DNA from 4 places in the Cupriavidus sp. GW821-FHT07C08 genome. Region 1 is predicted to be linked to each of the others. Evidence: predicted binding sites of a transcription regulator. Region 1 holds the regulator's gene; each other region holds the start of a gene.
What was found. Region 1 encodes FNR, which switches genes on or off when oxygen is low (the NO sensors DNR and NnrR bind a similar motif). Its sites were predicted from a motif close to TTGATNNNNATCAA; they were not measured.
Positions count from the first base shown of each region.

Region 2: a site for FNR is predicted at 1,893-1,906, ahead of AC07UK_RS08625 (OmpW/AlkL family protein). Genes of this name have one in related genera too.
Region 3: a site for FNR is predicted at 2,965-2,978, ahead of AC07UK_RS16090 (hemerythrin domain-containing protein). Genes of this name have one in related genera too.
Region 4: a site for FNR is predicted at 1,836-1,849, ahead of AC07UK_RS01110 (universal stress protein). Genes of this name have one in related genera too.

Region 1 is NZ_JBWKQZ010000001.1:525,918-530,547, reverse strand. Features, by position in the region: gene ccoG (cytochrome c oxidase accessory protein CcoG) at 1-1,132, shown strand, start outside; gene AC07UK_RS02585 (membrane protein) at 1,177-1,386, shown strand; gene AC07UK_RS02580 (hypothetical protein) at 1,383-1,628, shown strand; gene fnr (fumarate/nitrate reduction transcriptional regulator Fnr) at 1,690-2,415, opposite strand; gene AC07UK_RS02570 (sulfite exporter TauE/SafE family protein) at 2,494-3,252, shown strand; gene scpB (SMC-Scp complex subunit ScpB) at 3,822-4,630, shown strand, end outside.
Region 2 is NZ_JBWKQZ010000005.1:65,731-70,360, reverse strand. Features, by position in the region: gene AC07UK_RS08630 (AMP nucleosidase) at 1-1,107, shown strand, start outside; gene AC07UK_RS08625 (OmpW/AlkL family protein) at 1,185-1,829, opposite strand; gene leuA (2-isopropylmalate synthase) at 2,173-3,870, opposite strand.
Region 3 is NZ_JBWKQZ010000011.1:84,778-89,407, reverse strand. Features, by position in the region: gene AC07UK_RS16105 (Rieske 2Fe-2S domain-containing protein) at 1-628, opposite strand, end outside; gene AC07UK_RS16100 (MarR family winged helix-turn-helix transcriptional regulator) at 997-1,509, opposite strand; gene AC07UK_RS16095 (bacteriohemerythrin) at 1,559-2,020, opposite strand; gene AC07UK_RS16090 (hemerythrin domain-containing protein) at 2,240-2,860, opposite strand; gene AC07UK_RS16085 (helix-turn-helix domain-containing protein) at 3,112-3,876, opposite strand; gene AC07UK_RS16080 (DMT family transporter) at 3,860-4,630, opposite strand, start outside.
Region 4 is NZ_JBWKQZ010000001.1:220,961-225,590, forward strand. Features, by position in the region: gene AC07UK_RS01100 (ElaB/YgaM/YqjD family protein) at 1-113, opposite strand, end outside; gene AC07UK_RS01105 (dienelactone hydrolase family protein) at 176-844, opposite strand; gene AC07UK_RS01110 (universal stress protein) at 928-1,767, opposite strand; gene AC07UK_RS01115 (DUF1488 family protein) at 2,128-2,406, opposite strand; gene AC07UK_RS01120 (universal stress protein) at 2,450-2,656, opposite strand; gene ald (alanine dehydrogenase) at 2,970-4,085, opposite strand; gene AC07UK_RS01130 (GYD domain-containing protein) at 4,094-4,357, opposite strand; gene AC07UK_RS01135 (TPM domain-containing protein) at 4,357-4,630, opposite strand, start outside.

The DNA.
Region 1 (4,630 bases):
GGCGATCGCGGGGCGGCTGTTCTGCGGCTATGCCTGTCCGCAGACAGTCTATACCGAGATCTTCATGTGGATCGAGCGGCGGGTCGAAGGCGACCGCATCGCCCGCATCCGGCTCGATGGCGATCCGTGGAGCCTGCGCAAGTTCCGTCTGAAGGCGACCAAGCACTTCCTGTGGGTGCTGATTGCGCTCTGGACCGGCTTTACCTTCATCGGCTATTTCGCGCCGATCCGCGGTCTGGGCGGCGAGGTGCTCAGCCTGTCGCTGGGGCCGTGGCAGTCGTTCTGGATGCTGTTTTACGCGTTCGCCACCTGGGGCAATGCGGGCTTCATGCGCGAGCAGGTGTGCAAGTACATGTGCCCGTATGCGCGCTTCCAGAGCGTGATGGTGGATCGCGATACCTATGTCGTGACCTACGACGTCGGCCGCGGCGAGCCGCGCGGCAGCCGGTCGCGCAAGACCGACCACTACAAGGCGGGGCTTGGCGACTGCGTCAACTGCAGCATCTGCGTACAGGTGTGCCCGACAGGCATCGATATCCGCGACGGCCTGCAGTACGAGTGCATCGGCTGCGGCGCCTGCATCGACGCCTGCAACCAGGTCATGGACAAGATGGACTATCCGCGCGGCCTGATCCGGTACACCTCGGAAAACGCGATGCGCAAGGCCTTGTCCGCGGCGGCATCGCGCAAGCGCCTGCTGCGTCCGCGCGTCATCATCTATTCCGTGATCTGGGTGGTGCTGCTGGGCGGCTTCATGGCGTCGATCGCGCTGCGCACGCCGCTGAAGGTCGACATCATCCGCGACCGTGGTGCGCTCGGCCGTGAAGTGGAAGGCCGCTGGATCGAGAACGTCTATCGCCTGCAGCTGATCAACACCACCGAAGCGCCGATGAAGATCAGCGTGCGCGCCGACAGCGACGAGCTGAAGAACCTGAAGGTGGAGTACGACAAGCAGGCCGAATCGCTGGCGCCGACGTCCAACCGGTTGCTGCCGATCCGGATCCGCGTGCCGATCGAGGCCGCGGCGCGGGGCACGCACAAGATCAACGTGACAGTGACGAGCGAAGGCACGGAGCGGGGGCAGGCCGAAATCCGGCAATCCACCAGTTTCATCGTGCCGCGCGATTTGTGAAGCTAGGCAGACGCGGACTTAGTCGTCAAGATGAAGGGGGCAAGATGAGTCAGCAAGGCAATCCGTGGTGGAAGGAGCCGTGGCCGTGGCTATTGATGAGCGGCCCGCTGGTGGCGATGGTGGCGTGCGGCGTGACGATCTGGCTGGCGTCCACGCATCCGGACATGCCGGTGCAGGGTGCAACGCGCCATGGCCTGGTGGTGGAGAAGGCCGATGCCGCGCCGCCCAAGGCTGCCGCAGCGAGGCAGCCATGAGGTTGCGCTGGCTGATGTGGGTACTCTGGCCGGCGTTCCTGATGGCTGGCTTTGCGACCGCGACGGTGTTTTCGGTGGTGGATCCCGGTGACCTGAACTTCTTCGGCCAGCCGATCGAAGCGTCCCGCGAATCGGTCTACACCATCGGCTTCCTGATGGCCTGGGTGTTCTGCGCGTTGTCCAGCGGACTGACGCTCTACACCATGCCGACGCGGCTCAGCGATACCGACGAACTGGAATGAGCGGACTGGCGTGAGGTCTGCGCTGCCATGGCCGGATGCGGCACTGGCAGCGCTTGGCCGCTTAGCAGGAGCGGCTGTAGAGTTGCTTGATGCCGTCGATGTCCACCAGCTTGACGTGGCGCTGGCGAATCTGGATCAGGCCGGCTTCGGCAAAGCGGGAGAACAGGCGGCTGACGGTTTCGAGCTTCAGGCCCAGGTAGCTGCCGATCTCTTCGCGGCTCATGCGCATCACGAACTCGGACGCCGAATAGCCGCGCGCAGACAGGCGCTCAGAGAGGTTGATCAGGAAGGCGGCAAGGCGTTCCTCGGCGCGCATCGAGCCCAGCGTGACCAGCATCAGCTGGTCGTGCGTGATTTCCTTGCCCATCAGGCGCAGGAACTGCTGTTGCAGCGATGGCAGGTCTGCCGACAGGGCCTGCAGTTCGCTCATGCGGACCACGCAGACTTCGGTATCTTCCAGCGCGGCGGCATCGGAGGCATGCTGCATCTCGCCCAGCCCGTCGAGACCGACGATTTCGCCGGGCAGGTGGAAGCCGGTAATCTGCGAGCGGCCGTCTTCAGTGGTGACGTGGGTCTTGAGCGTGCCAAAGCGCACGGCATAGACCGCGGTGAGCGGATCGCCCATGCGATACAGGGTTTCACCCTTGTGCACACGGATGCGTTCCTGTACCAGCGTGTCCATCTTGGCGAGGTCTTGCTGCGACATGCCGACCGGAAGGCACAGCTGCCCCATTGCACAGGTGGAGCAGCGGGGCGACATCTCGGTAATGGGAATGGAGGTGAGCAATTGGAACCTGCTAGAAATGGCAGCGAGGGCGCGATTAGGACATTTTACCGTGCGATGTGATGCGGTAGGGAGTAAGAATTGACATTTGGCGTGCTGATCAGCGTTTTTCTGCTGGCTTTGCTTGGCGGGGTCCACTGCGCCGCCATGTGCGGCGGCGTGGCGCTGGCCGTGGAGCAACGCCGCGGCGAGACGGCGACGATCAGTCTGGTGCCCAGCCGCGCCGCCTGGCTGGGCGAGTTGCTGATTATGCACCTGGGCCGGATCTCGACCTATATGCTGCTCGGTGCCGCGCTAGGCGCGATCGGTGCGTCGGCGTGGAAGCAGGACTACCTGCCGGTGCAGCGCTGGCTGTTCGGGGCGGGCAGCGTCATGTTGCTGTGGTCGGGCTGGCGGTTGCTGCGCGGCAATACTTTTACTGTCAACTGGCTGGAGCGCCTGGCGGCGCGCGCCAGCGCAGCGGTGGCGCGGCGGCTGGGTGGCCTGGCAGGCGCCATGCCGCCGTTTGTGCGGGCGCGCGGCGGCATGGCGCGGCGTTATGGCATGGGCGTGGCGTGGGGGCTGGTGCCGTGCGGCATGGTCTATGGGGCGCTTACGCTGGCGCTGCTGGCGGGCAACGCGGCGTCCGGCGCACTCGTGATGGGCGTGTTCGGGCTCGGCACGCTGCCTAACCTGCTGGTGCTTTCCGGCCTATCGGGCTACTTGCGTACGCTGTCGCGACGTCCCCGCGTGCGCCTTGGGGCCGGCCTGGCGGTGATGGCGTTCGGCGGCCTTGGCATTGCGCGAGCGGTGCTGCTGCCACATTCGCTGGCCGAGCATGGATTCTGCCTGGTGTTCTGAGGCGCCGGCGCCGCCCGGACAACGGATGATGGTTGCAGGCGGGGGCGGGAATGCCATACAATCGCCAACATTGCGGTATCGCGCGGCGTAATATGAGCCGCGGTAAGCAGCGGGCGAGCAGCGCCAGGCGGCCTTCCTACCAGAAGGCGCGTTCAGGGCAGGGGAAGCGGAAGGTTTTCGATGCCCGTCCCGTCCCCGCAGTCCATCCGGTTCAAAAGATCTGGTTCAAAAGTCCGGCTGGCACTGCGGTGTTGGCGATGCCGGCCTTGCTCCCGATACCCGTTTTTCTTGCGTCCGAGGCCTTCAGTTCGCTGACAGCGACGTCCGATATGTGCGGGCGCGCTACGCAAGAGGTTTGCTGGCCGATCCATAACGGCACGCGAACGATCTCCTGCCGGAATGACCCGGCAATTCGATGCAAAGATAGGGAAGTGCACGGCTTGGATGCAGCAGGTATCCGGCTAGCTGCGCAATGAGATGGCGGTGGCTTTCGTACCGCTGTATCCAAAATCTCCGGTGCCCCGGATCCGTCCGGGAGCAGGTGCAAAGACAGGCTGCACACCATCAACATGAATACCCAAGAGGCGAAGATCGTCCTCGAGACGGCGCTGATCTGCGCGCAGGAACCGTTGCGCGTCAATGATCTGCGGCGGCTGTTTGACGATGACGTCGGCGCAGACACCATCCGCGTGCTGCTTGATGAACTGCGCCAGGACTGGCGGCCGCGCGGCGTGGAACTGGTGGCCCTGGCCAGCGGCTGGCGCTTCCAGAGCCGGCCGGAAATGCGTGAATACCTCGATCGGCTGAATCCCGAAAAGCCGCCAAAATATTCGCGCGCCGTGATGGAAACACTGGCGATCATTGCCTACCGGCAGCCGGTGACCCGCGGCGATATCGAGGAAATCCGCGGCGTGACGGTCAGCACGGAAGTGGTCAAGAAGCTTGAGGACCGCAGCTGGATCGAGGTGATCGGACACCGCGACGTGCCGGGCAGGCCGGCGCTGTATGCGACCACCAAGGCATTCCTGGACGATCTTGGCCTGCGTACGCTGGATGAGCTGCCGCCGCTGGAAGACGCCCAGGCGCAGGCGCAGGCAACCCTGCTTGAACAGCAGGCCATCAATTTTGAAGACCTGGCTGCAAACAAGGCAGCCAGTGCCGACGAAGAAGCATTTGCCGACCCCGCCGCGCAGGCAGCGGATGTGGCCGAAGCATCCGTCGCAAACGAAGCCGGGACGACCGACCCGGTCAACCAAGGCGCCAATGGCTTTGACGTGCAACCGCTGCAAGCTGCAGCCGACGATGCCGCCGAGGCCGCTTCCACCGAACCAGCCGCACCCAATCCGGACGGGGCGCGGGGCGATTTGCCGGACAACGG
Region 2 (4,630 bases), on a different contig from region 1:
CGCCCGATCCCGCTGCCGTTCGTGATCGAGGCTTCGACCACCGACATCAGCTACACCCAGGCGCGCGAGCTGGAGGCATCGTTCGTGCTGCCCGAGCTGAGCCGCATCGACGACGGCATCGCCAACGGCACCTATGAGCCGATTCCGGGCGAGGCCTGGCCGCTGTCGCTGTTCCCCGCCGAGCGCGTGGACCTGGCCCTGCAGCGGCTGTACCACTACACCGGCACGGCACCGCAGCATTTCCAGCGCTTCGTGCTGTTCACCAACTACCAGCGCTATGTCGACGAGTTTGTCGAGCTGGGCCGGGGCCTGATGGCCAGCAGCGACGGCGGCGGCTACACCCGCTTTGTCGAGCCCGGCGACGTGATGCAGGAACTGGGCGGCGCGGAACCCGACGACGCCTCGCGCCCGCGCGCGCTGCCGCAGATGCCGGCCTATCACCTGGTGCGCGAAGACAAGCTGGGGGTGACGCTGGTCAATATCGGCGTGGGCCCGTCCAACGCCAAGACCATGACCGACCACCTGGCCGTGCTGCGCCCGCATTGCTGGCTGATGGTGGGCCACTGCGGCGGCCTGCGCCGCTCGCAGCAGCTGGGCGACTACGTGCTGGCGCACGCCTATGTGCGCGACGACCACGTGCTCGACCACGACCTGCCGCCGTGGGTGCCGGTGCCGCCGATCGCCGAGATCCAGGTGGCCCTGCAGGAGGCCGTGGCGCGCGTGACCGGGCTGTCCGGCAACGAGATGAAGACCCGCATGCGTACCGGCACGGTGGTCTCGACAGATGACCGCAACTGGGAACTGAAGTCCAAGTCGCTGTATGCGCGCTTCAACCAGTCGCGCGCGATTGCCATCGATATGGAAAGCGCGGCGGTGGCGGCCAACGGCTTCCGGCTGCGCGTGCCCTATGGCACGTTGCTATGCGTGTCGGACAAGCCGCTGCATGGCGAGCTCAAGCTGCGCGGCATGGCCAACGCCTTCTATCGCCAGCGCGTCAGCCAGCATATGACCATCGGGCTGGAGGCGATCCGCATCCTGCGTGAGAACGGGGTGGAGCAGCTGCATTCGCGCAAGCTGCGCAGCTTTGATGAGCCGGCGTTCCGGTAGGTCCGCATCCTCGCTCATCCGGAAAAGCAAAAGGCCGGCGCCTGATTGGCGCCGGCCTTTTGCATGGCACTGCAGGATCAGAAGCGATACCCCACACCCATGCTGAACAGCCACGGATCCAGGTTCACCTTGGACACCTTGACATCGCCGGCCTTCACATCGCTCGACAGCCAGATCTTCTTGATGTCGGCGTTCAGGAACCAGTTCTTGGTCAGCTTGTAGTCCATGCCGATCTGCAGTGCGGGACCGACGCTCCAGCTATCGAGCTGCAGCGCGTTGTTGGCAATGTTCTCGCCCCAGATGCGGGTGAAGTTCAGGCCCGCGCCGATATACGGGCGGAAGGTGCCGTTGGGGATGAAGTGGTACTGCACCAGCAGCGTCGGCGGCAGATGCTTGAAGGTGCCGACCTTGTTGCCGTCCAGGTAGACGTTCTGCTTCTGCGGCACGGTCAGCACCAGTTCGGCGGCGATGTTCGGCGTGAAGAAGTAGGTGACGTCGAACTCGGGAATCCACTTGTTGTTGACCGTAATGCGGTCCGACGGGCCGACGCCGCCGACGGGGTCGGAGCTCTTGGCCATGTCGAGATAGGTGCCGCGCAGGCGCACCATCCAGTTGCCCTGGGCATCGTCCGCGGCGGCGGCAGGGGTGGCGAAGGCGCCCAGCATGGCGCAGGCGGCGATGGCGGAACAGGTGACCCGGGTGCGAAGAGAGAGTGTTTTCATGAGGTTCTGCTTGGTCTGGTATCAAATCCGGGCCCAGTTTGGCCGAGCAGGCCGGGCTGAGCTTTGACCCAAAACAAGTAGCGGGGAACGGGGCTAGCTGCGTCGCGCAGGCGCTACAGCGAGGGAGGGCGCCGCGGTGCCAGCTGCGCCGACGCTTCTAAACACATGCGGAATTATTCGTGGCGCGGTGCGATGCTGCCCCTTACGCTGTGCGAAAGATCCGAGCACGCCAGCAGCGTGTGCGGATCGGCACCGAGCATGTCGTGGGCGTCCGCAAGGGCGTCTTTCCGGGTGTGCCCCGTGGGGGCGGGGCACACCGGTTTTCTTGCGGCGGCCAGCGGTGTCAGGCCTCAGCGGCCTCTGCGGACTGCGGGGCTTGCGCCAGTCCAAAGCCGGCCTGCAGGTGCCGGTTCACGCCCGAGATCACCGCGCGCAGCGAGGCCGTGACCAGGTTGGCGTCGATGCCGGCGCCGAACCCTGTCGGCGAATCTCCCACGCGCACTTCCACATAGCAGGCAGCGCGCGCATCGGCGCCGGCGGTCATTGCATGCTCGTGGTAGTCCATCACGCATACCGGCAAGTCCAGCGCATTGACGAAGGCATCGATGGGCCCGTTGCCGGTGCCGCGCGCGCTGCACGGCTTGCCGTCGCGCACCATCTGCACTTCGATCTCCGTGGCGCCGCCGCTGTCAGACACCAGCTGGTGCGATACATAGCGCAGCGGTGTCTGCTGCGCGAGGTACTCGCGCTGGAACAAACCATAAAGATCATCGGCACTTGCCTCAAGCCCGGTGTCGTCGGTCATGGCCTGCACTGCGCGGCTGAATTCGATCTGCAGGCGGCGCGGCATGTAGATGTCATGCACCTGCTCCAGCAGGTAGGCCATGCCGCCCTTGCCGGACTGGCTGTTGACACGGATCACCGCGTCATAGCTGCGGCCGAGATCGGCCGGGTCGATCGGCAGGTAGGGCACTTCCCAGATGCCGTCCGGCTGCTGCTGCGCAAAGCCCTTGCGGATCGCATCCTGGTGCGAGCCCGAGAACGCGGTGAACACCAGGTCGCCCACATACGGGTGGCGCGGATGCACCGGCAGCTGGTTGCAGTGCTCCACGCACTGGCGCACCGCGTCGATATCGGAGAAGTCCAGCTCGGGCGCCACGCCCTGCGTATAAAGGTTGAGCGCCAGTGTCACCAGGTCGACATTGCCAGTGCGCTCGCCGTTGCCGAACAGGCAGCCTTCGACGCGGTCCGCGCCTGCCATCAGCGCCAGTTCCGCGGCCGCCACCGCGGTGCCGCGGTCGTTGTGCGGATGCACTGACAGCGCGATGTGTTCGCGCCGTGCCAGGCGGCGGTGCATCCATTCGATCTGGTCGGCGAACACGTTGGGCGTGCTGCATTCGACCGTGGTCGGCAGGTTCAGGATCATCGGCCGGTCCGGGCCGGCCTGCCAGGCGGCAGAGACGGAGTCGCTGACTTCCAGCGAGAAGTCGAGCTCGGCCAGGCTGAAAGTCTCGGGCGAATACTCATAGGTCCATGCCGTCCCGGGCATGGCATCGGTCAGCGATTTGATCAGGTGCGTGCCCGAGACCGCGACTTCCTTGATCTCTTCACGCGAGGCATTGAAGACAATGCGCCGCCAGGCCGGTGCGATCGGGTTGTACAGGTGCACCGTGGCCCGCGCTGCGCCGCGCACGGACTCGACGGTGCGGCGGATCAGGTCTTCGCGCGATTGCGTCAGCACCACGATGTTGACGTCGTCGGGGATGCGCTGCTCTTCGATCAGCATGCGCACGAAGTCGAAATCGGTCTGCGAGGCGGCGGGGAATGCCACTTCGATTTCCTTCAGGCCGATCTTCACCAGCTGCTCGAAGAAGCGCAGCTTGCGTGCCGGGTTCATCGGCTCGATCAGGGCCTGATTGCCGTCGCGCAGGTCGGTGCTCATCCAGCGCGGTGCGCGCGTGATGGTGCGGCCGGGCCAGGTGCGGTCAGGAATGTCGACGGTGGCGGCGGGCTGGTACTTGGTGGCGGGATTGCTGAGCATAGGGGGTCTCCTTCCTCGCTAGCCCGCTGAATCATTGAAATGGGAGGTGAAGGACATGCCATGCGGGATACAGCGCTAGGCGCAAAGCGCAGCAATAGCACAGCTATTGCGAGCATTTGCAACGACGCGATGTGCCCGCATGGCATGGCAGGCACCGGCCCATTTCAGTGATTCAGCGGGCCTGGGAAAGCAAAAAAAAGAAAAACGGGAAAAGGGTGGCGAAAGGCTGCCGAACTGCCACGGGGCACTAGGCCCGGCAACCGATCGATAGGCTTAGCAGTAGCGAGGAAGCGCGCAGGGCGCGGCCCGATGCCGGGGCAGCCAGCACGCGAGCGCGGGCAGCGATGCGGGACGCATCGGCAGCCTGGCTGAGTGTGCTGGTGTAACGGTTCATCGTGCCTGGAGGAGGGCCGGGGGCCGCTCGTGGTTGGTGCGCATCCGGCAGGCGCCGGATGGCCTGCAAAGGTTAGTCGACAAGGCCGGCCCCGGTCAAGCGTGGGAGCGCGCCGGGTGCGGGCGTGGCCCGATCGGGGGACTGCCATGCGCGGGTTGCGCCAAACGGCTGGGCCCGGCTTGCGGGCGAAACCCTGCCGGTCATATTTGCCTCGCCCGAATGGCGGTGCCGCTGCGCTGAAAGGATGAACCACGCGCATGTTCTGTGCGCCGCACCTCAGTCCTCTGGCCGGTATTGCGCTGGCACCTTTGTGCCTAGGCTGGTAGCGCGGGAAAAAACACACGACTGGGGGGAACATCATGAGAC
Region 3 (4,630 bases), on a different contig from region 1:
TCGAAGGGCGCAGCCACAGGCTGTCGGTTGCCTTGGCGCAGTCCACGCGCGCCGGCACCATGTCCGAGCTGTGCAGGCTCGAGCTGTGCGCGGAATCGATCGCGCCCTCCAGCACCTGGGCCCAGTTGCAAGGCAGCAGCACCTTGGCGATGCTGACGCGGGTGTCCTCGGTCGGCGCCCAGCGTGGTGGCACGAATTCCGGCACCGCGTCCGCCGGTCCCATGTATGCCCAGACCATGCCGCCCCATTCCTTGACCGGATAGGCCTTGTGCTTGACTTTCTCTGCCATGCCGCTGGATGCGGGCTCGGAGACCATCTCCAGCACGTTCCCCTCCACATCCATCTTCCAGCCGTGATAAAGGCAGCGCAGGCCGCCTTCCTCGTTGCGGCCGAAGACCAGTGACGCCCTGCGGTGCGGGCAGTACTCGTCCATCACCCCGACGCGGCCGTCGCTGTCGCGGAACACGACCAGGTCTTCGCCGAACACGCGCGCTTTCACCGGCGCGCCATCGGGCTCCGTCACCTCCTCGAGCAGGCAGACCGGCGTCCAATGCCGGCGCATCAGCTGCCCCATCGGCGCATCGCCTTCTACACGGCACAACAGGTCGTTTTCTTCCTTCGTCATCATTTGGGGGCTCCTGGCCAGCGCATCTCCGGCGCTGGCCGGTCTGGCGTTCTGGCTTTGCTTGAAAAATACTTAGTGGCCTAAGAATAATCAGAGCAAACATCGATGGCAAGGCGGGATTGGGAAACCAAGGGAAAATACTTAGGAGGCTAATGATAAAGGGCGTGCGCCGTCACAGTCACGTGCGCAATGCGCGGACGGACGGGAAGCAAGACATCGGCTTGCCAGATGCTCGGCGGAAAGGCGAATACGTGCCGGCTGCGAAGCAGGTCGCAGCCTGGAAGATTGAGAGCGGGAAGGAGGAGGGGGGGCGGTTGGAGATGTGTTGGGGAAAACAGGACTGCCAGCCGCAGTCCTCCCCGTGCAGTCGCTTACGCTTGCTCGATACCTTGCTGGTCGCGGGTCAGGTTGTCGATCATCACCAGCAGGGCGCGGCGCGTGGTGGCGACTTCTTCCGTGGCGAGATGCTGGACCGCCACCGCATTGACCTCTTCGGCCAACGGTACCAGCGTCTTGCGCAGCCGCTTGCCCAATGGCGTGAGGAACACATAGATGTTCTTGCGATTGGTCGGCCGGCGCTCCAGCGTGACATAGCCGAGCGCCTCCATGGCTTGCAAGGCCGCGAATGTGGTCGGCTCCATCACGCCCGCTTCAATGCTGAGCTCACGCTTGGTGATGCCGTCGCGTTCCCAGAGAATGCGCAGGAAGGTCCAGTGGCCAAGCTGCACGTCATGCTGGGCGAGCCGGTGCTGCAGCGCGCGCAGGAAGACCCGCGTCGCGTCTTTCACAAGGTGCGCAAGGCGATCATTGGGCACGTCGTCGTGCCAGCGGCGCAGGACGCGCTGGGCGATTTCCTGTTCTCTGAGTGCAGAGGCTTTCGACATAGGGGGGAAGCAAGGGCAAAGGCGTATTCTGCCACGGCTTGTCTGTGCCTTACGCAGGCTCCGCGGCGGGACGGGCTTCCAGGTTCCTGCGCAGGACGACCGGCTTGGCGCCGGCGTGCTGCTTGCAGATCCAGTGCGCCAGCGCCGAATCCAGGTGCTGGACATGCGCGGGAAACCAGTGCTCCAGTTCTTCTGCCAGTCGGCGCGCAACCGCCACCTCCCCGCGTACGAGCCTTGCCTGCACGCCGGATATCGAGGCCAGCACGGCTGCATGTTCGCCGATGTGGCACTTGCGCGGCGGAAAGGCCGTTGCCTCCATAAGGCTGTCCTCATGCAGGAAATGCGTTCGTGCCAGTTGCAGCAGTTCCTCCAGCGTCTGCGCCAGGCGCTCAACAGGCGCTACGCGCAACGACTGGATGAGTGCCGCAAACCGTCGATGTTCGTCGTCAATAGCGGAATGACCGATCAGTAGCCCGTCATGCCAGTACATTGGATTGTGCGCTGCCATCATGCCTCCGGTCATATTGTTAGGAGCCTAAGTATTGTAGGATAGACCGGTTCCGTAGGCAACGACAATGAGCATGGCGAGGAGTGCTGTTGGCTGCACGGCTTGGCGAAGACGCCCGGATACCGTTCGCCGATCGCTTGCTGACGGCGGCCGGCATGTGCCCTCGCGCCGCAGGCATAAGTTCCGAGCCGAGGCCCGGCAGTGCCGCGCAGCCACCGACGTTCAGCGCATGGACGCGCTCGCTTCGCTGTCGATCTGCTTGCGCAAGGTCGCGAAGCGCTTCTCCACATTGGCGCCGAATAACGGATCGGCACTGGCCGGGTCGATGGCGGCGACCTCCGCCCAGTCCGCTTCGGTCAGGAACCGGGCGGCGCGCGGCATGACCTGTTTCTCCTCGGTGGACAGATGGTTGCGGTAGTACACCAGGTACATGGCGGCGGCCGCTTCCAGTGCCGCTCGCGAGGTGACCACCTCGCTCTGGGCTTCACGCAGGCGGTCGAGCAATTCCGCGCCGACCGTGGCGATCACGCGATGTTCCTGCAGTAACCGGCTGATGATGATCCGCGTGCCGGGATCCCGGTCCACGAGCAGCGCGTAGGCAACATCCTCACGGGGGTGGTGCACGCAATCGCCATAGTTGCGCATGTAGTGGATGATCGTGGCCATCAGGCCGTAGTCGGGCTGCTCGCCCTGATGGAAGGTGCTGACCTGCTTTTCCAGCAGGTCGAGCATTGAGGCGAAATGGATATGGTCGGTATGCCAGGCGGCAAGCGGTGTCGGGCCCGGGGTGGAAAGCGCGGCGGAAGGTGAAGTCGGAAGCGAGTTGACGAGTGTGGTGGCCATGGCGCCCTCCTGGGAAAATGGGCAAGCTGACCGTTGAGTCCCGATACGATATCGGGACTCGCGGGGCCCTCATTGACACAATAGCTTCCCTGCATGATCTAAGTCTGACGCAGATCAATGCGGCGCTGATCACGCAAGGGGCGGAAGCCTTATACGCCGCACGTTCAACCTGCGCCGCCCTCTAACTCGCCTCGAGGCGAGCGGGTCACCACGGTTAGCCCGGTGCCAGGATCGGCTACCGCGCAGGCAGGCTAGCCGCGTGCGGCCGCCCGCCACGCCCCGGGCGGCTGCCCGAAGCGCCGCGTGAAGCTGCGCGTGAAGGTGGTCTGGTCCGGGTAGCCTGACGCCAGCGCGATCTCGGCCAGCGGTAGCGTGGATTGCGTCAGCAGCTGCAGCGCGCGGTCCAGCCGCAGCCGGGTCTGGTAGCGGTGCGGGGTATCGCCGAAGGCCTCGGCAAACAGGGTCTGGAAGCGCCGCACGCTCCAGCCGAAATGCCCGGCGACTTCCGCCACGCGCAGGGGCGAGGCCAGGTTGGCGCGCAGGTAGGCATCCACGGCCATCAGCGGGAATACCTGTTCGTCGCCGGGCATGCCGAGGCAGTCTGCCAGCGCCGCGGCCAGCGTGGCCGCCAGTTGCCAGTCGGTCTGCGGCCCGCGCGCTGCCGCAGCGGCGCGCCACGCCGCCAGCGCGCGCACGCGGCTGCCGAAGGCGCCGTCCAGCGAAAACGTGCGCGGGCGCGCCATCAGCCGCGCGGGCAGCGCCACCGAACGCGCCGGGAAGTCCGCCACCAGCTGCAGGTTGCCGTCGAAGCCCAGGAATTCATGATGGCTGCCGGCCGGCACGATCAGGCCGGTGTGGTCATCCACGCGATAGACGTGGCCGTCGATCTCCAACTCGGTGGCACCGGCCAGGCCGAACAGCAACTGGTGGTAGCCGTGCTGGTGGCCGTCCGGCTGCGGGCGGTAGCGCCGGTGCTCGACCAGCGGCGAGGCGTGGGGTTCAGCGGGCTTGGGCATGCCGAAACCTGCCAGGGGTCTGGCACAGCCAGACGCCCGCCCCGGCCACCGCCATGCCCAGCGCCTGCACCGCATCCAGCCGTTCGCCGAACAGCAGCCAGGCCTGCAGCGCGGCCAGCGGCGGCGCCAGGAACATCAGCGCCGCGGCATTGGCGGCCTGGCCGCGCCGCACCAGGCTGACCAGCAGCCAGGTGCCGGCGCCCGACAGGCCGATCGCCGCCCACGCCAGCGTGGCCCACAGCGCCACGCCGCCATGCCAGTGTACCGGCGTGTCGGCGGACTGGATCGCCACCATCGCGGCGGCTACCAGCATGGCGCCCAGGTTCTGCCACGCGGAGCTGGCGCGCAGGTCACAGGCGGCGATGGCGGACTTCTGCAAGAGGGTTCCCATGGTGATGGAGACAATGGCCAGCACGCCTAGCAGCACGATCCAGGGCGACAGGGCCGGCGCGGCCGCGCGCATGCCGGCCTGCATCGCCGGGGCGACCACCAGCGCGACGCCGAGCGCACCCAGCGCCAGGCCCTGCCACGTCCGCCTGGAAGGTAGCTCTTTCAGCAGGGGGATGGCAAGCAGCGCGGTCAACAGCGGCTGCAGCGCGCCCAGCAGGGCCATGATCGCCGGCGGCAAGCCCCTGGCCACGGCGCCGTAGCCGGCGCACAGGTAGATGCCCTGCATCAGCGCGCCGGCCAGCAGGTGGCGCGGCGCCTCGCGCAACGGCGGCCAGGCCGCGCGCGCGGCCAGCGACCACGCCAC
Region 4 (4,630 bases), 300 kb from region 1:
CCGGCTTCATCGGCAACATCCCGCAACAATGCCTGTACATCCGCCAGCAGCGTGTTGGCATCACGGGCTAGTGCTTCCTTGTGCAGCAAGAGCGCGGCGCGAGTATCGTTCATGTCAGCCTCCTTTTCACTGAGTCGTCGCCGTGCATCGCACGGCACCATGGAATCCTGTCGAACTACAAGTTCTCGCCAGCCGCTGCAAAATGCTGGCAGAACCATTTGCCGGCGAGCTCGCCGACCTGTTCCAGCGCGCCCGGCTGCTCGAACAGGTGAGTGGCGCCGGGAATCACCTCCAGCCGCTTCTCGCATTGCATCCATGCGGTGGCGCGCGCGTTGAGCTTCAGCACCACCGGATCCGCTTCGCCTACGATCATCAGCGTCGGGGCCTGCAGTTGGCACAGCGCCTCGTGGCCTGCCAGGTCGACGCGGCCGCCGCGCGCCACCACCGCGTCGATCCGCATGCGCGGCGGCGGCTCAGCGGCGGCACGGATGGCCGCGGCAGCACCCATACTGGCGGCGAAGTAGCCGAGCCGCAGGTGGCGCTCGCGCGTCAGGTGCGCGGCCGAGACCGTGGCAGCTTTGAGGCGTTCCCCGAGCAGGGCGATGTCGAATCGCTTCGACCTCCCGACGTCCTCGTCCGGCGCCAGCAGGTCAAACAGCAGCGTGCCCAGGCCCACCCGATTCAGCGTCGCTGCGACCCCGCGGCTGCGTACGCTGTAGCGCGAACTGCCGCTGCCATGTGCGAACAGGACCAGGCCGGATGCCGCTTCCGGCAGGGTTAGATCGCCTGGCAGCGCGATGTCGCCGATATGGATCCGCACCTGTTCGATGGTGATGTGCTGCATGAGACTTCCCTTCCCCCCTCTTCCTGTCCTTGCCAACGGCCGCGCCACCGTCACGTCCTGTGCCAGTGCACGTGCAGTCGGTCTCAGTGCGACATCAGGACCGGCACTGTCATCGACCCGAGCAGCGTGCGGGTGACACCGCCAAGGACCAGCTCGTGCACCCGGCTGTGCCCGTAGGCCCCCATGACGATCAGGTCAGCATTTCGGTCCGCGGCGTGTGAGAGCAACAACTGGCCGACGTCTTCGCCATCTTCCGCTCCGAACGTGCACAGCTGCACCGCCACGCCATGCCGACCCAGCCAGTCCACGGCATGCTGAGGCGGCGAAATCCATGTTCCCTTCAAAACCCCGGACGGTGTCCACGAGACCACTTCCACAGTGCCCGCGCGCTGCAGGAGCGGGAGCGCATCTCGGATGGCCCGCGCCGACTCGCGGCTGCCGTTCCACGCCACCATGATGTTCTTGCCAACGCTCGGGAACCGGCCCGCATACGGAACCACCAACACCGGCCGCCCGCATTCCAGCACAATGGATTCAACAAAGCCGGGCTCGGCGTAGGCGGCTTCATCGGTGGGATCGTGCTGTCCGAGAATGACAAGGTCCGCCCGATGCGCCTCCGCCTGGACCGTCGCCGCCGTGGCCCAGTCCGGCGCCCGCCATTCCGTAATGATGGCTACCTCGTCCGTTGCGCCCATCAGGGCATGGTGGGCCCGCTCGCCGACCTGATGCCGCCATTCGTTGTAAGAGGCAAGATAGCGGTCACCGTCCACCAGGTAGCGCACGGCGGTGGGATCCGGCTTGCCGACGGCAAGCAGGCCGACCAGCGTGGAATGAAACTCCAGCGCCAGCTGGGTGGCGAGGTGCAGCCGGTCGTAAACGCGGCGGCCGGCATCGAGATGAACCAGGATCGTTGCGTAGTCCATGGATTGACTCCATCAGGCAGCCCCGGACGGAGCTTTCCTTGAATCTATATCGCCACCCCGCCCCGGATTTGTCATGCATCAAGCCGCCTTCGTGTCCGCGCTACAGGCGATACCGCTGGCACCAGGTACGAGTTGGCCCAGGCCGCCTGACGCCAGCGCGGCAGTGCGTGGCTTCGGCGGCCGCAGCAGGTCCGGTACGGCGGTACACGCTGTGCATAGCGCCACCAACGCGCAGGCGGCAAGCCTGTGCCATCCTGGCCGTTTTTCCGGCGTGCACGACTGCAAGCGATTCTTCATGGGTAGCTCCTTGTAGGACGCGCACCGCTCCAAGGGCGGCGGCTGCCGGCCACGACGTGCGCCTCATACCGCGAAGCGAAAATGGCCGCTGTGCAGCACAATGTGCTGCGCACCTGTCATCTCGAACAGCGCTCCCGCAACGCGTTCAATGTCCTGGCGGTTGCCCATGAATGCCGGCAGCAAATCTTCACTGCGGTACGAGCGTGCGCCGAAATGATCCTCAAGCGCCTCCGCAGTGATCTCATAGGTCGCCGGCGAGCCGTCCACCTTCGCGGCACACCGCAGGCTCGGTCCGGTCGAGCAATAATCCGGAATCTCGCCGGCAAAATCGATCTTATGCATAGTCTCTTGGCGTAAAACGCCCTCCATAGTCTGTTCGCCCTGCCTACGCCTCCTCAGCACGGACCAGCAAGACGGGCGCGACGGCTAGAGTGATCACGCTTCGCGCGACGCTGCCCATGACGAGTCGCCGCACTCCCCGGCGGCCGTGCGTCCCCATCACAACCAGATCTGCGCCCCAGCCATTGGCTTCAGCCGCGATCGTGGCAGCAACGTCGCCCTCGGCCATCGGCTTGCCGAGCAGCCGCGTCACGTGGCGAATACCTGCTGCGGCAAGCCGGCTGACGGCGGCAGCGAGAACGCTTTGCCCCGCAGTCGTGTGTGCCCATGACGATCAGGTCCGCGCCCCAGTGGTCTGCTTCCGCGATGATCGCTTCGGCTGTGACTCTTTCCAAATTAGCGGTCGCAAGAACATGCGGGTTGATGCCAGTCAACGAAGCCCTAAGTCCCCACTGGCCGGCCGTTCCGATCTCCGACCGGGTCAGCGACGGGCGCAGGCCCACCGGTCTTCATGCCGCACAATCCCGGTGAGCATGGCGCCTTGCCGCCGATACTGTCGGCCCCGCTCAGGTCAGCCCCTGCTCGGCGGGTACATGGGCGTAGCCATGGGCGCTTGCGACGGCCGCATAAGTCACGCTCCCGCGACAGATATTCAGCCCGGCCCGCAGGCAGGGATCGTCTGAGAGCGCACGGGTCCATCCCTTGTCGGCAAGGGCCATCGCATGACCGATCGTGGCGTTGTTCAGGGCAAAGGTGGAGGTCCTCGCCACGGCTGCCGGCATGTTGGTCACGCAGTAGTGCAGCACGCTGTCGACCACATAGGTCGGATCCGTATGGCTGGTCGGGCGCGATGTCTCGGCGCAGCCTCCCTGGTCTATCGCCACATCCACCAGCACCGAACCTGCTTTCATGCGCGCGACCATCGCACGCGTGATCAGCTTGGGCGCCTCGGCGCCAGGCACCAGCACCGCGCCGATGACCGCATCGGCCGAGAGCAACGCGCGCTCGATACTGTCAGCGCTGGAGTAGACCGTCACGACTCGATTGCCGTACACCGAGCCGAGATGCCGCAGACGTTCGATATTCTTGTCCAACACTGTCACGCGCGCCCCCATGCCAACCGCGATCTGGACGGCATTGGCGCCCACCACGCCGGCGCCGATCACGACGACATGTGCCGGCGCGACACCCGGGACGCCGCCGAGCAGCAGTCCCATGCCGCCGTGCGGCTTCTCGAGGTAGGCTGCCGCCACCTGGACTGACATGCGGCCGGCGACCTCGCTCATGGGAGCCAGCAGCGGCAGACCACCGTCAGACCCCGTAACCGTCTCATAGGCGATGCAGACTGCGCCGGATTGCAGCAGCGCGGCAGTCAACTCTCGTTCCGCGGCCAGATGCAGGTATGCAAAGAGGATCTGCCCAGCCTTGAGCAGCGCCAGCTCGCGTGGTTGTGGCTCCTTGACCTTGACAATCATCTGGGCCCGGTCGTACACGGCCTTCGCATCGGCAGCCAGCTTCGCGCCAGCCGCTTCGTAATGCGCGTCGGAAAGGCCAAGCGCGGCCCCGGCCCCGGCCTGGACCATGACCTGGTGACCGCGGCTGACAAGTTCGCGCACGCAGGCAGGCGTCAAGCCAACCCGGTACTCGTTATCCTTGATTTCCTTGGGCACGCCGATCCACATGGCCTTGCTCACACGGGTGGTAATTCCGGCAGATTCCTCACCAGGTGCTTGAATTGCCCCCAGTCCACGGCCGGATGCACCGAGGTCTCTCCGTGACCATACGCCCCCACCAGGACCGACACCTGCATGGCAGCCTCGATGTTGTTGGCCTCGAAGATATCGAAATAATTATAGGGCCCGAGGGTTACATAGCTGCCCAGCCATTTCACATCCAAATATCGCCATGTTCGACTCCGCGGCAGACGCCGCAAGATGTGATTGACGTTTGCCATCACCACTTGCCGGAAGCACCACCACCGCCAAAGCCGCCGCCACCGCCGCCGAATCCCCCGGGGCCCGACCTGCCGCCATATCTTCCCGAGCGGCCGCCAATAGCCAGCAAGCCCATGTGCGGGCCGCCCATCAGCGTGAACAAGAGCGCGATTGCCCCCGCAACGATACCGGCAAAGATAGCGCCAGAAAGCATCCACGCGACCACACCAACGGCCCCACCCGTCGCGACCGCACCCGGGAAGCGCCCCAGCATGGAACGCAGTAACCCGCCC